DNA from 2 places in the Pseudaeromonas pectinilytica genome. Region 2 is predicted to be linked to the other one. Evidence: predicted binding sites of a transcription regulator. Region 2 holds the regulator's gene; the other holds the start of a gene.
The links. Region 2 encodes MetJ, which represses methionine synthesis genes. Its sites were predicted from a motif close to AGANNTCTAGANNTCT; they were not measured.

Region 1 (8,147 bases), on a different contig from region 2:
CGGCAACGTCTGCTGTGACTGTGCCGCTTGTTTGCCGTTTCCCCATCACGACGCAGGGCACCTCTCGGTGCCCTGCGTCGGATCGCGCGCTGTTACTCAGTCTGGTAGCCCAGATTCGGGCCCAGCCAACGCTCGGCCTCTTCAAGGGTCATGCCCTTACGTTCGGCATAATCCTTCACTTGATCAGGCTGGAGCCCCGCCACCGCAAAGTATTTGGCATCCGGATGACTGAAGTACCAACCGGAGACCGCCGCCGCAGGCCACATGGCATAGGATTCGGTCAGCTGCATGCCGATGGCTTCTTCCACCCCCAACAGCTGCCAGAGGGTGCCCTTCTCGGTGTGCTCGGGGCAGGCCGGATAACCTGGCGCCGGACGAATACCCTGGTAGTTCTCGCGGATCAGATCCTCGTTCGAGAGCGCCTCATCCGGTGCATAGCCCCAATAATCCGTGCGTACCTGCTCGTGCAGGTATTCGGCAAAGGCCTCTGCCAAACGGTCACACACGGCTTGTACCAGAATGGCGTTATAGTCATCCCCCGCCGCCTTGAACCCTTCCGCGAGCCCCGACTCGCCAAAGCCACCACTCACCGCGAAGGCTCCGACCCAGTCGGCGACGCCACTGGCCTTGGGGGCGACATAATCGGAGAGGCAGTAATTGGGGAAGATATTGCCATCCCGCGCCTGGCTAGCCTTGTCCGTCTGCTGCCGCAATCCGCGCAGTACTGTCTTGACCTGAGTGCGGCTCTCGTCGGTATAGACCTCAATGTCATCGCCGATGCTATTGGCCGGGAACAGCCCCAGCATGCCCGTTACTTCCACTTCACCGCTGCCACTCAACCGATCCAGCATGGCCTGGGCATCTGCAAACAGGCGTTTGGCTTCCTCACCGACCACCTCATCCTCCAGGATGCGCGGATACTTGCCTGCCAGCTCCCAACTGAGGAAGAAGGGGGTCCAGTCGATGTAGCGGCGCAGCGTTTCAATCGGCACGTTGCGCAGCACATGGATGCCCGGCTTGACTGGTTTGGGCGGCTGGTAGCTAGCCCAATCGCAAGACCAGGCGTTAGCTCGTGCCTCTGCCAGCGATACCGCCTTGGTGCGTGGCTGCTTGCGGCTGTGCTGCTCGCGGGCGGCGTCGTACTCCTTGGCCAAACGGGCCGCGAAAGCCGGTTTGAGTTCGGCGGAGAGCAGGCTCTGGGCCACGCCTACCGCACGACTGGCGTTGGAGACATACACCACCGGCTCTTGGTAATTCTGCTCGATCTTGACCGCGGTATGCGCCTTGGAAGTGGTCGCCCCGCCAATCAGCAGCGGTATGGTGAAGCCCTGACGCTGCATCTCCTTGGCGACATGCACCATCTCGTCCAGGGAGGGAGTAATGAGCCCCGAGAGGCCAATCATGTCGGCGTTCACCTCACGGGCGGTCTGCAAGATCTTCTCGCAGGAGACCATGACCCCCAGATCGATGATCTCGAAGTTGTTGCACTGCAGCACCACGCCGACGATATTCTTGCCGATGTCATGGACATCGCCCTTCACCGTGGCCATGACGATCTTGCCGTTGCTGCTGCTGCCGGATTTCTCGGCCTCGATATAGGGCTGCAGATAAGCTACGGCGCGCTTCATCACCCGGGCGGACTTCACGACCTGGGGCAGGAACATCTTCCCCGCGCCGAACAGATCGCCGACCACGTTCATACCCGCCATCAGCGGCCCCTCGATCACCTCAATGGGTCGGGTCGCCTCCTGACGGGCCTCTTCGGTGTCCTCGTCGATAAAATCGGTGATGCCCTTGACCAGCGCATGCTCCAGCCGCTTGGCCACAGGCCAGCTGCGCCACTCCTGATCCCGCGGATCCGCCACCTGCTGGGCGCCACCGCGATACTTCTCGGCAATCGCCAGCAGCGCCTCGGTGGCCCCAGCATGGGTGTTGCGCACCACATCCTCGACCGCCGCCTTCAGCTCGGCGGGGATGTCTTCGTAGATGGCCAATTGACCCGCGTTGACGATGCCCATATCCATGCCGTTTTTGATGGCGTAGTAGAGGAACACCGAGTGGATCGCCTCCCGCACCGGCTCGTTGCCACGGAACGAAAACGACACGTTGGAGACACCGCCGGAGATCATGGCATGGGGCAGGTTCTGCTTGATGTCCTTGACCGCCTCGATGAAATCCATGGCATAGTTGTTGTGCTCATCGATCCCCGTCGCCACGGCGAAGATGTTGGGATCGAAGATGATGTCTTCCGGCGGGAAGCCCACCTCATCCACCAGGATGCGATAGGCGCGCTGGCAGATCTCGAACTTGCGCGCCCGGGTATCGGCTTGACCTTGCTCGTCGAACGCCATGACGATGACAGCCGCGCCATAGCGGCGTACCAGTTTGGCCTGGGCGATAAACTTGTCGACCCCCTCCTTCATGGAGATGGAGTTGACCACCGGTTTGCCTTGAATACACTTCAGGCCCGCTTCGATCACTTCCCATTTGGAAGAGTCGACCATGATGGGCACCTTGCAGATATCCGGCTCAGTGGCAATGAGATTGAGGAAGCGCACCATACAGGCCTCGGCATCCAGCATCCCCTCATCCATATTGATGTCGATGATCTGCGCGCCGCTTTCCACCTGCTGACGGGCGATATCCAGCGCCTCATCGTAATTCTCTTCGCGGATCAGACGCTTGAACTTGGCCGATCCGGTAACGTTGGTGCGTTCGCCGACGTTGACGAACATGGAATCGGCGCTGATGGTCACCGGCTCCAGTCCCGCCAGACGGCAAGCCACCGGCAGATCCGGCAGTGCCCGCGGCTTACAGCCCGCCACCGCCTTGGCCATGGCGGCGATATGAGCGGGTGTGGTGCCGCAGCAACCGCCGACCAGATTCAGGAATCCGGACTGGGCCCACTCGCGGATATGATCCGCCATCTCGTCAGCTTCCAGATCGTAGCCGCCAAAGGCATTGGGCAGGCCAGCATTCGGGTGCACCGAAACATAGGTTTCGCTGATACGCGCCAACTCTTCCACATACTGCCGCAGCTCTTTAGGCCCCAACGCACAGTTGAGACCAAACGACAGCGGGCGGGCGTGGCGCAGCGAGTTATAGAAGGCTTCGGTCGTCTGCCCCGACAGGGTACGACCCGAGGCATCGGTAATGGTGCCGGAAATCATCACCGGCAACCGATAGCCCAACGAATCGAAGACGCCCTCTACCGCAAACACCGCTGCCTTGGCATTCAGGGTATCGAAGATGGTCTCGATCATGATGAGATGAGCCCCACCCTCAATGAGGGCCAGCGTCGATTCGGTATAGGCGGCGACCAGTTCGTCATAGGTGACGTTCCGGGCACCAGGATCGTTGACATCCGGCGAGATGGAGCAGGTACGGTTGGTGGGGCCGAGGATCCCGGCGACAAAGCGCGGCTTGCTCGGATCCTTGGTCGTCCATTCGTCAGCCACCTGGCGCGCCAGCCGTGCCGCTTCGCGATTGATCTCGGCACTGAGATCTTCCATCTGGTAATCTGCCATCGCAATGCGGGTGGCGTTGAAGCTGTTGGTTTCGAGAATATCGGCACCGGCAGCCAGATAGGCCTCGTGGATCTCGCGGATCACCTGGGGCTTGGAGAGCACCAGCAGATCGTTGTTGCCCTTCAGATCGCTGGGCCAGGCGGCAAAACGCTCACCACGATAATCTGCTTCCTTCAGCCCGTAGCTCTGGATCATGGTCCCCATGCCCCCATCAATCAGCAGGATACGTTCCTGCAGACATTCGGTGAGTCGGGATTGGATCGGCATTCCTTGCACATGTTCTGCCACTGGCTTGTCCTCATTACTACTTGGGCCCTTGCGGGCAAGAGCCCCCAAAGGCGAAATCATCATCCGGCTGTTGACTGGACGAGTACCGGAGGGGCTGGCAGTATGGCAAAAAACTGTAGGGCCCACGCCATGCTCGACTCGTCTGTCATCACTCCTCCCAGACAGGAAGAGATCACAACCAATTTTACCCAGCGCGTCTATCAGGTGATAGCGGCTATTCCTTATGGCCGGGTCGCGACCTATGGCACAGTCGCTCGCCTGGCGGGTTCCCCCCGTGCCGCTCGTCAAGTCGGCGGCATTCTGTGTCGACTGCCTGAGGATACACGCTTACCCTGGCATCGGGTGGTCAATCGGTTTGGAACCATCTCGTTACGGGACCAAGACTACCAGCGACAACAGGGACGCCTGCAGCAAGAAGGGATCCCCTGTCACCCGGCATCTCCGATCGACTTGAACCGGTATGGCTGGCAGGGTGAGTGACTCAGCAGCCATTCACGGTAAATTGCTCAGATCAAACGGCGTATTCTGGTACACGTAATAGTTCAACCAGTTGGCAAACAGCAAGTGTCCATGGCTGCGCCAGGTCGCTCGCGGCGGCTGATTCGGGTCGTCATTGCGGTAATAATTCTTCGGTAACTGCGGATCAATTCCAGCTCCGGTATCCCGCACAAACTCCTGATGCAGCGTATCGGCATCATATTCCGGGTGTCCAGTCACATAGACCTGACGGCAATCTGGGCTCACCGCCAGATAAACCCCCGCCTCTTCGGACTCGGCAAAGACCTGCAAATCGGTATGCTGACGAATGAAGTCGCCATCAAAATTGGCATAGCGCGAATGCGGTGCCAGGAAATGATCATCAAATCCCCGCACCAGCGGATCGTGCGCGACCAACCGACAGTGCTCATAGACACCAGAGAGCTTCACCTCACGGGTCTGTTTCTCCAAACCGTAAATCACCTTCAGCGCCGCTTGGGCCGCCCAGCAGAGAAATAGGGTTGAGGTGACATGCTGACGCGACCATTCGATGATTTCGACCAGGGTATCCCAGTACACCACATCAGAAAATTGAGTCAGCCCCAGGGGGGCGCCCGTGATAATCAGGCCGTCATAGCGATTATGTTTTACCTGAGCAAAGTCGTGATAAAAGGTATCCAGATGTGACTTGGGAGTGTTCTTGGATTCGCGATCATCGATGCGCAACAGATCGACATGCACTTGCAATGGCGAATTCGACAACATGCGCATCAGCTGGATCTCGGTCTCGATCTTCTTCGGCATCAGATTCAACAGCAGGACCCGTAATGGACGAATATCCTGGTGAAGGGCACGACTCTCAGTCATGACGAAGATGTTCTCAGCGCCGAGCACGTCAGCGGCTGGCAAACGGTCAGGGATCTTGATAGGCATGGTGCACTTCCTGTACTACATCAGTAAAAACGTCTGGACATCCAGAAATCTACACCAATCGATAGCACGCTGTCACCTCTTAGCTATTTTGAGACAAGATCGATAGAATGCACTCCTGACTCATCGACGCCTTTGCCTGGCATAGGCGCTGGTTTTATGTGTACTCTAACTAGATGACTGGTATAAAAATTTCTGTCGACCGACTACAGATCGGTAACTACGTCAAACTCCCGCTCAACTGGAAGGATCACCCCTTTCTGTTTTCCAGCTTCGCCATAAAAAGCCGGGAGGAGATTGATCTCATCCGTCGGCTAGGTTTGAAGCAAGTCATCATGTTTCCTGACAAATCGTCCATGCCACCCAAACCTGTCCAGGAAATAGAGACCCCAGCCAATGAAACCACGGCTGAAAGTACACTGGACGACATCGAGGCAGCTTTAGCCGCCGAGAAAGAGCGACGCATCGAGCAACTCAAACTGTACCGCCGCAATCTGCAACGCAGCGAAAAAGCCTTTGAGCGCTCGCTCAGCCAGCTGCGCAATCTGATGAACAAGCTGCAGACTCGGCCACTGACGGCCATCAAGGAAGCACAAGAACTGGTCGATGGCATTGTTGCCCAGCTTCTCAGCACCGATGAAATGGTGCTGCACCTGATGTCGGAGTCACCAGAAGGCGAGAGCATCTACTATCACTCGCTCAACGTCTCCATCCTCAGCATGCTGCTGGCCAAAGAGGCCGGCTTTACCGAAGAAGAGATGAAGCAAGTCGGTTTCGCCGCCCTGGTCCACGACATCGGTATGCTGCGCATTCCAACCCAGATCCTGCGAAAGACTGAACCCCTGACGCGGCCGGAACTGAATCTGTTAAAGCAGCACACTCGGTATGGTCACGAGCTGCTTGATTTAACCAAAGACTGCCCCGACACCGCCAAGAAAGTCGTACTGCATCATCATGAGCGGCTGGATGGCTCCGGCTTCCCCGAGGGCCTCAAGGCTGAACAACTGGATAAACTGACCCAGATGGTCAGCGTGGTCGATGAATATGATGAGCTCTGTCATCCCCAAGATCAGAGCAAGGCCAAGGTTCCCCATGTGGTGCTGTCGTTCTTGTTCAAGAACCGCACCAAACAGCTCAACAAGGATTACATCGGCCTGCTGGTCAAGCAACTGGGCATCTACCCACCCGGCAGCGTGGTACAGCTTTCCAATGGTCAGGTTGGTCTGGTCATGTCGGTCAATCCGAAGCGGTTACTGTTTCCCAGCGTGCTGATCTATGACCCGGCTATTCCCCGCCAGGAGGCTCCGATCATCGACTTGGAAGATGTGGGTCTGACCATCGGCAAGGTGATATCTCCGACTCGCCTACCGGCACCGGTGTTTGAGTACCTGAATCCGCGAACCCGGATTAGCTTTTACTTCGACCATAGCAATGTTCCCACCCGAGCCTAAACAAAGACTAGGCTCCCCACCGATTAATCACTTCCCAGCCGGCACAAGATTACATACCCTCATCCTTCCACCATATGGCCTAGCCAGTAGGCCACTATGGATTGCATGAGGATCTTGTAACCTATGATCATTGAAATTATTTCAACCGGTGATGAAGTCCTCACCGGCTTTACCGTAGATACCAACTCCGCCTGGCTATGCCAGCGATTACTCGATCACGGCTGGCAAGTGCGTCGTCGACAAACGGTTGGCGATCGGATGGATGACCTAGTCGACATCCTACAGGAGCGAGGACGGGTCGCTGACATCCTGATTGTGAATGGCGGACTAGGTCCAACCTCGGATGATAAAACTACGGAAGCCGCTGCGTTAGCTGCAGACGTGGAGCTCGAGCTCCGCGACGAATGGCTGCAATTGCTCATTGAACGTTACAGCTCGCGCGGGCGCGACATGCCGGAGAGCAATCGTAAACAGGCCATGCTACCCGCTGGCGCCACTCTTATTCCGAACCCGATTGGGACCGCCTGCGGTTTTCATCTGCGCATCGGCAGGGCACGCTGCTATTTCACTCCGGGAGTGCCATCAGAATTCAAACAAATGGTCGATGAGCAAATATTGCCGGATCTAGGCACCCATTTTGCCGCTGGCACGACTGAAGTTCGCCGCTATTTCACCTTTGGTGTCTCCGAGTCCTCACTCAGTGATCGACTGGATACCCAAACCTGGCCAGAGCACATCGATCTAGGCTACCGCTCGTCCATGCCGATTATTGAGCTCAAATTGATCAGCCAGCAGGCCGAACAGACCGATTTCGCAACCGCAGAGGCACAGTTACTTGCCGTCATTACACCTTTTTTGGTGGCACGAGATGAACTGGATCTTCCTAGCGAGCTAGCCGACAAGCTGGCTGGGCAGGAGCTACACATCTATGAATCTGGATCTGCAGGCCTGGTGTTGCATTCCCTCGCCCCTGCCATTCCCCAGTTGATTGGTCATCTGGGCTGGTTACCTGGCGGAGCCGAATTACTGTTGAGGCAGATCAATAACAATCAAGAACTTACCATGGCGATTGGATCTGAAACTGAGCATGGAATTTCGATTGCCTTATGGAATGGTAAAACCGGAGCGGCACAGACATTGAAGGTGGGAATTCAGAATCCTAGCCTGCGCCAGGGCATCATCGCTTTTGCCGCGCAAGATATGCTGCGACGCTATCTTAATCAGGAGCCCATGCTTGGCAACTATGAAACACTACTCCGCACAGATGAGTTCCACATCGGTTCATAGCATCGTCCGGATGACATGCATACCAACGATTCATTGAAAAAGACCAAAGCAAAAACCCCGCCGAAGCGGGGTTTTCTTTATCGTGGTGCTGATACCCAGAGTCGAACTGGGGACCTCACCCTTACCAAGGGTGCGCTCTACCAACTGAGCCATATCAGCACGTATCTCGTGCGATATCCGGTCTGAC
Region 2 (8,147 bases):
CTACCGAGTGGAGTAATACGGCTCAACTTCCTCGTGCCATAGAGCTCGAGTTGGAGCTCACCGATTATGGCGTGCTGCGGCGATTGTTTTTATTGACGCAGGTGGCTAGCCAATGAAGCAGCAACGAGGCGTCGCTTTGCTGGTGGTGCTGATGATCCTGGTGGTCATGGTGGTCCTGGCGGCCAACATCAGCAATCGTTTCCAGACCGAACTGTTCCGTACCTCGAATCTGGTGCGGCAAAGCCAGGCCAAATGGTACGCCTTGGGGGCAGAAACCCTGGTGACCAAGACCCTGAATCAGGATATCAAGGACAGCCCGAATCGCACCCACCTGGGGCAATACTGGGCCACTCCCAACCAGGTGTTTCCGGTGGATGAAGGTGTGATCATGGGGGAGGTCAGAGACGGACAAGCCTGCTTCAATCTCAACGCCATCAATGGCGGCAGTGCCACCGCAGAGAGCACGCTGCCATATAATGCCAATGTATTTAAACACTTGTTGATGGCTGTGAATGTCGATGAATTCGATGCCAGCCAGATCACGGATGCGTTGCGCGATTGGGTGGATACCGATGATGAATTGGTTTCCAGTCTGGGGGCGGAAGATTCCTGGTATCAATCGTTGAGGGTTCCCTATCTGGCGGCCAATGGGCCGTTGGTCGATGTCAGTGAATTACGTCTGGTTCGTGGCATCAGTGCCAGCATCTATCGACGGTTGCAGCCTCTTGTCTGCGCTCTGCCCTCGACGGCCCAAGGCACCGCCGTGGAGTTGAAAGTCAACGTCAACACTTTGCGCGAAACCCAGGCTCCTTTGTTATCTGCGTTGTTTCTCGGACAGATGAGCAAGGATGAGGCGTTGACTGTCCTGCAGGCGCGACCCAAGGATGGTTGGGAATCAGTAACGACTTTTATGACGATTGCCGAGGTCATGAATGCCAATAGCGGATTGGGTGACAAGGTGCAAAAAAGCATCGATGTGAATAGTCACTTTTTTGAAGCTCGCTTGCAGATTGAGATGGATGAGGTGCAGGTGCGCTTCATCACGCTGTTCAAGCGACAGAGTAGCAACAAGGTCGTCGTGATCCGCCGACAGTACGGAGGCTTGGAGTGAACGAATATTTGGTGATCCGTCTTGGCGTGCGCGCCACGGACCCTGTGCATTGGCTGGTGTGGTCCCAGAGTGAACGGGAAATTATTGCCAGCGGAACTCTGCTTGATGCTGCCGAACTGGCGTTACTCAAGGAGCGGGCCGGTGGTCGACCGGTAATTGGTCTGGTGCCCTCTTCCGAAGTACTGTTCCGTGAGGTCACGCTGCCGGGCAAGCTGACCCGGCAGAGCCTCAAGGCATTGCCGTTCCTGCTGGAAGAAGAGGTGGCCAGCGATGTGGAATCCTTGCATCTGGTGGTGTTAGGCAGCCAGGGCAAGCAGGTGTCGCTGCTGGCGGTGGATCACAAGCGCATGAGCCAGTGGCTCGGCTGGATCGAGGCCGCAGGCTTGAGCCTCAAGCAGTTGCTGCCGGATGTGCTGGCACTGCCGCGTGCAGACGAGGGTTGGAGCGCCGTCAAACTCGGTGACCAGTGGCTATTCCGGCAGAGTGAATATGCTGGCATGCAGGTCGAAGAGGCCTGGCTGAACGTCTTGCTGGCGGGGTTTGAGCCATTGCCGACGATCAGCAGCTACAGTGCCCCACCGCAGGATGCTCCCGGGGAGTGGCTGGCTGAGCCCGCTGAGTTACCGATGCGCTTGCTGGCGTTGGGCGCGCCGCTGGCTCGTGGCAATCTGCTCAGTGGTGAGTATCGTATCCAGCCGGAATGGCAGCGTCTGTGGCGGCCCTGGCGCAAAGTGGCGCTGCTGGCGGCAACCCTGCTGGTGCTGCTGGTGAGCAATCGGGTGCTCTATTGGCAAGAGGTTCGCGCCGAGGCGGCCAGCCTGCGAACCCAGAGTGTCCAGCTCTATAAGCAACTGTTCCCCGGTGAGACCCGGGTGATCAATCCGAAAACCCAAATGAAGCAGCATCTGCAGGCTCTCGGCGAGTCGGGGCAGCAAGCGGGTTTTATTCGTCAGTTGATGAAGCTGGTGCCGGTGTTTACCCAGTCCAGTGGCTTGACGCTGGAGCAACTGCGCTTCGATCAGAAACAGGGTGAGTTCCGCCTGCAGGCGACAGGCAATGGTTATCAAGACTTTGATCGCTTTCGCCAGCTGACCGCTAATGATTTCACGGTCAAGCCGGGGGATATGAAGAGTAGCAATGGCAAGGTGCAGGGCACCCTGATCCTGAGGAGCAAGTCATGAGCAGTTGGTGGAATAGCCTCAGTGGTCGGGAGCGACAATTAGTGGGTATCGGCGGCATTCTGCTGCTGATTGCCCTGCTGTATTGGGGGGCGTGGCGGCCGTTGATCCAAGGGATCGAGACGGCGGAGCAGCAACGGGATGTGCAGCGCGGAACCCTGGCCTGGATGCAGCTCCGGGCCGCCGATCTACCACAGGGGCAGGGACGCACGGGTCGCCAGCCGGATCTGGGGGCCACGTTGGAGGCGGTTGCAACGACCACCTCCAAACAGTTGGGGCTCTCCCTGACCCGACTCCAGCCGCTGGATAAACAGCTGCAGCTGGAGTTGAACCCGGTGGAGTTTGAACGCTTGATGAACTGGCTGGTGATCATGGAGCGGGATTATGCCGTCTCGGTGCAGATGATCGAGCTGGCAGCTGAAGGGGGGAAGGGGATGGTCAAGGTTCGCCGTTTGCAAGTGGGGCGTAACGAATGAAGCGTATCCTGTTGACCGGTGTATTCACGGTAGCCTGTTATCTATTCTTTCTGATCAGCCAATGTCCGGTGGCCCGGGTTCTGCCCTGGTTTCCGTTGCCGCCGGGGCTGGTACTGAGCGGCCCGAGTGGTACCCTTTGGCAGGGTGATTTCGAACAGGTGATGTGGCGGGGTAAATTGTTGCAGAAGGTGGGCTGGCATCTGCCGCTGAGCAGCGTGCTACTGTTTGATCCAGTGATCGAGCTGAGCTTCAAGGATCGCAATACGCTGCAGGGGCAAGCTGAGCTAGGTTGGGCCTCCGGCATCCGTTGGCGGGATGTCGATCTGCGTGCAGATGCGGCCTGGTTATTGAGCCAGGCGCCAATGCCCTTACCGGTTCCGGTGACCGCCACGGGCGATGTGCGCTTGCAGCTGGCTGAGCTCATTATCACGCCGCAGCAGTGTGTCACCCTGGCTGGCAACTTGCTCTGGCGTGGTGCCGAGGTGCAGAGCCCGATGGGCGCTCTGCGCTTGGACGAGGCCAGGGCGCAGTTGAGCTGCGAGCAGGGCAAATGGGTAGCCAAGGTGCAGCAAGACTCACCACAGCTCAAGCTGAATGGCCGGGCCGAGCTGGATTTCAAGGGTAACTACAGCTTTCAGGGCACGCTGACGCCGGGTGTCGAATTGCCGCCGTCGTTTGCCCAGGGGATGAATTTTCTCGGCCAGCGGGATAGCCAGGGTGCTATTCGTCTGAACTATGTTGGCCGGTTATAGCGGCTAGTTTCTGATTTCATCACGGGGGCTGAATTCCCCCAACCAAAAGGCGCCGCGGGCGCCTTTTGGTTATCTGCTCGTTGGATGGATCCAGGCTTCAGCCTGCGAATAGCCATTTCGAATAGCAGAACTTCACGACAGCGATTGGGTAGCGCTAAGCTGACCCTCCGCGCCAGGGATGGGTTCACGGCGTGTCAGCGTGTGCTCCCTTGTCGATGTCGCATCATTAGGATCGGCTATTTAGTTCGGCTGGTGATAGCCTCGACTAAGGCACTATGGTGGTGAAGATGTAAACCATGAAGATCACCAGATGCACCGCGCCTTGTAGTATGGTGGTTCGTCCGGTACCCAGTGACAGGGTGGCAACCATCAGCGAGAGAGTGAGCAAGACCGTAGATTTCAGATCGATGCCCAGGGTCAAGGTCCAGCCGGTGAGCAAGGAGACAATTGCCACTGCCGGGATCGACAGGCCAATACACGCCAGTGCCGAGCCTAAGGCCAGATTCAGACTGGTTTGAATTCGATTGGCCCGAGCGGCACGAATAGCCGCCAACCCTTCTGGCAGCAGCACTATGGTGGCAATGATGACGCCAACCAGGGCGGCTGGTGCACCAATGGCTGCCACGGCCCACTCCACCCAGGGGGATACGGACTTGGCGAGCAAGACCACGGCCGCCAGACTAAGTAGCAACATACCGCAACTGATCAGGGTCATTGCATTGCTGGGCGGCGGTAGATGGCTATCTTCGAGATCGGTTTCTGCAGGCAAGAAGTAGTCGCGATGGCGAACCGCCTGGACAAAGATAAACACCAGATACAGTAGCAACGAGACAACCGCGACGAACCCTAACTGACTGGCGTTATACACGGGCCCGGCCAGCGAGGTGGTGTAGTTGGGGAGCACCAGGGTCAGGACGACGATCGCCGCCAGAGTGGCCAAGGAGGCACTGACGCCGGAGAGGCGGAAGCTCTGCTCGCCGAAGCGACTGCCGCCGACCAGCAGACACAAGCCGATGATACCGTTGAGGATGATCATCACAGAAGCGAAGACAGTATCTCGCGCCAGAGCACTGGCATCGGGGCCTCCGGCCAACATCAGGGTGACGATCAAGGCCACCTCGATGATGGTAATGGCACCGGCCAGCACCAGAGTGCCATAGGGCTCGCCAACGCGATGGGCGACGACCTCGGCATGGTGCACGGCAGCCAATACGCAGCCTAGCAGTCCGGCACCGAGAAACAGGGTGTAGAAGGCGCCTGGAGTGAATAGGGTTCCGGCCAGCAAGAGCCAACCGGCAATGGGTGCAACCAGGGTCCAGGCGGGTAATAACGGATGACTCTTCATGGTGGCTCCTATGCCAAGAGAAGGTGATGCCCAAGCGCGGGACACTGGAGCCATGATGACAGATCTTGGATGGAAGGATATCGCTTCCTCGCCATGTTTGAGTCCTGATTAGCGTGGGCTCAGTGCGCTAAGACAATCAGAGCATTGGCTTGGCGCGAGGATGAGCCAAAACTTCCGGGATCAATACGCCATAGTCGCTGATGGCGGGGATGCCGACAAACTGCTGATGAGGTTGCTGGCTGTCGGGATTGAGAATACCCAGTAGATGGGCAAGTCCGAACTGGCGGGCGGCGAGCAGGATGCGCTGGGAGTCATCAATAAACAGGGTTCGGGCCGGATCAAATTGCAGCCGCTGATGCAGGGCCTGCCAGCAGGCTTGGTGTTCCTTGGAGGTACCAAACTCATGGGTGGAATAGAGACCATCCAGATATTGATCCAGTGCCGTGCGCTGAATTTTCAGGGCCAGACTATCCGGATGAGCATTGGTAAACAAAAACAGCTGGCGGCCTGATTGGCGTAAGGCGTCGAGAAAGGGCCGCGAGTCGGCGCGCCAGCGTACTTTATCGGCAATTTCGTGTTTCAGAGCCAGAATGTCGAGCCCTAGCTGCTCACTCCAGTAATCGGTGCAGTACCAGTTAAGGGTACCTGCGACTGCGGCAAACACCGGCTCTAGTTCACGTCGGGCATCATCCAACGGCATGCCACGCTCCTGGCCCCAGCGTTCGGGTACCAGACGCTGCCAGAAGTAGTTGTCAAAATGCAGGTCAATCAGGGTGCCATCCATATCCAGCAGCACGGTATCGATCTCTTGCCAAGCGAGCATGGTGTTCCTTGTCCGACTTTGCTTACAATGGCCACCTGAAGACGGGTCCATCCACAACGGATGCCCTCGGTGGCGGAGGCGGCGATTATAGCCGAACAATGATGACGCGGGACAAGAGCAAACCCCAGATACTCAAGCAGGAGCTGGTGGCCCAGAGCCGGCTGTTCAAGGTGGAAGCACTGCACCTGCGTTTTACCAATGGCACTGAGCGCATCTATGAACGGATGCAAGGCGGCCACCGCGGCGCTGTCATGTTGGTGCCGTTATTGGATGATGACACTCTGCTACTGGTCCGCGAATATGCGGCCGGTACCCATAGTTATGAGCTGGGTTTTCCCAAAGGCGTGATCGATGCTGGTGAAAATGCGGCACAGGCAGGGAACCGGGAGTTGATGGAAGAGACCGGCTATGGTGCTCGCGAGCTGATACCGCTCAAGCAGGTCTCACTGGCCCCCGGTTTCTTTGCCAGTCGCATGGACTTGTTGCTAGCGCGAGATCTCTATCCGGAATGGCGGGAAGGTGATGAACCGGAACCCCTGGAACTGGTGTCCTGGCCATTGGCCGAGGCCGAGGTATTATTGGACGATCCCGAATTTAATGAGTCGCGTAGTGTCGCAGCGCTGATGTTGGCCCTGCGCTGGCTGCGTCAGCAGGATCTGCCTTGATTTCGGGTTGGCACACTATTATCCATATCGCGATGAAATCGCTTTCTGTCACGGTCTAGGACCGGTGGCTGACATAGACTAGCGGCATGGATCCGATGCTGTGCCCATGCGGATCAGGAAAAATCCACTGCAAAAATCTGTCTCTTTGTTTGATGTCGCGACCCTCAGGGTCGCGTTTTTTTTGCTGCGATTTTATGGTCGCGGCGGGCGCAGCATAGTCACAGCGACGTGGTAATTGCCGCACGGCAGATTGCGGCTATAAAAAAGCGACCATCCGGTCGCCTTGAGTCGTGTGCCTGATGAGCCGTTGGGCTTACTCGTCGAATTTTTCGATGGTCTTACCCAACTGGATCATGATGCGCTGGGCGGTACCCGGAATATCATCGGGTTGGTCTTTGCGCAGATCGTCATCTCCGGGCAGAGGTTGACCGGTGAAGGCGTGTAGGAAGGCTTCGCACAACAGCTCACTGTTGGTGGCGTGACGGAGATTGTTAACCTGACGGCGTGTCCGCTCATCGGTAAGGATCTTGAGTACCTTGAGCGGGATCGAGACAGTTATTTTCTTGACCTGTTCGCTCTTTTTGCCGTGTTCGGCATAGGGACTGACATAATCGCCGTTCCACTCTGTCTTCATCATGCACCCGTTATCTGGTTGTTCCGGCGCGATTTTAACCCGTATAGCCAGTAATGGCAATCCGACAGTAAAGCCATTTAGACGTCTAGAAGTGTTGACGGCTTTTGTGCTGACCGGTAAGGTGTAAGCTGCATTCAACTTCTATTTTCCAGCAGGCCAGGGGGCATCATGGCGGAGTACAAACAACAGACGCACGCAGTCAAATCTGGGATCGGCGTGGATAGTCAGTATGGTGCCGTCGTGCCACCTATCTATCTTTCTACCAACTACACCTTTGCCGGTTATGGTGAAAAGCGCCAGTTCGACTATAGCCGTTCCGGAAACCCGACCCGGGAAACTCTGGGCCAGGCTTTGGCGGCGCTGGAAGGCGGTAGTGGTGCCGTGATCACCGGTACCGGCATGGGGGCAGTCAACTTGGTGGCCGAGGCCCTGCTGCGCTGTGGGGATTTACTGATTGCGCCCCACGACTGTTATGGCGGCAGCTATCGACTCTTCCAGCATGTCGCGGCGCGCGGCAACTACCGGGTGCTGTTTGTCGATCAGGGGGATCCGGTCGCGCTGGCCGAAGCTTTGGCACAGAAACCCAAGCTGGTATGGATTGAAACCCCCTCCAATCCGTTGCTGCGAGTGGTGGATGTCACGGCTATCTGTGCAGCCGCTCATCAGGTCGGCGCTCTGGTGGCGGTGGATAACACCTTCTTGTCCCCCTTGTTGCAGCAGCCGCTGCAGTTGGGGGCCGATGTGGTGGTGCACTCCACCACCAAATACATCAATGGTCATTCCGATGTGGTGGGGGGCGCCGTGATCGCCAAGGATCCGCAACTGGTCGAACAGTTGGCCTGGTGGGGTAATTGTCTGGGCCATACCGGCGGAGCTTTTGACTCCTATCTGACGCTGCGCGGTTTGCGCACCCTGGCACCTCGTTTGCGCACCCATCAGGAGAACGCGGCTGCCATCATCAGCTACCTGCAACAGCAACCGCTGGTGCGGAAAATTTATCATCCCAGCCTGCCAAGCCACCCGGGCCATGAGATTGCCAAGCGCCAGCAACAGGGCTTCGGCGCCATGCTCAGCTTTGAGGTCGATTTCACTCTCGAACAAATGCAGTGTTTCCTGATGGCACTGGAGCTGTTCTGTCTGGCAGAATCTCTGGGCGGCGTCGA

Region 1: a site for MetJ is predicted at 5,253-5,268, ahead of metA (homoserine O-succinyltransferase MetA). Genes of this name have one in related genera too.

Annotation. Positions count from the first base shown of each region.
Region 1 covers NZ_BAAGVN010000009.1:4,095-12,241, forward strand. Annotated here, with positions in the region: gene metH (methionine synthase) at 93-3,794, opposite strand; gene ACYVG7_RS00575 (MGMT family protein) at 3,918-4,295, shown strand; gene metA (homoserine O-succinyltransferase MetA) at 4,308-5,225, opposite strand; gene ACYVG7_RS00585 (HD-GYP domain-containing protein) at 5,399-6,673, shown strand; gene ACYVG7_RS00590 (CinA family nicotinamide mononucleotide deamidase-related protein) at 6,797-7,960, shown strand; tRNA gene ACYVG7_RS00595 (tRNA-Thr) at 8,044-8,119, opposite strand.
Region 2 covers NZ_BAAGVN010000363.1:72,346-80,492, forward strand. Annotated here, with positions in the region: gene gspJ (type II secretion system minor pseudopilin GspJ) at 1-116, shown strand, start outside; gene gspK (type II secretion system minor pseudopilin GspK) at 113-1,111, shown strand; gene gspL (type II secretion system protein GspL) at 1,108-2,292, shown strand; gene gspM (type II secretion system protein GspM) at 2,289-2,765, shown strand; gene ACYVG7_RS21485 (type II secretion system protein N) at 2,762-3,517, shown strand; gene ACYVG7_RS21490 (calcium:cation antiporter) at 3,783-4,862, opposite strand; gene yrfG (GMP/IMP nucleotidase) at 4,999-5,685, opposite strand; gene nudE (ADP compounds hydrolase NudE) at 5,787-6,350, shown strand; gene metJ (met regulon transcriptional regulator MetJ) at 6,664-6,984, opposite strand; gene metB (cystathionine gamma-synthase) at 7,153-8,147, shown strand, end outside.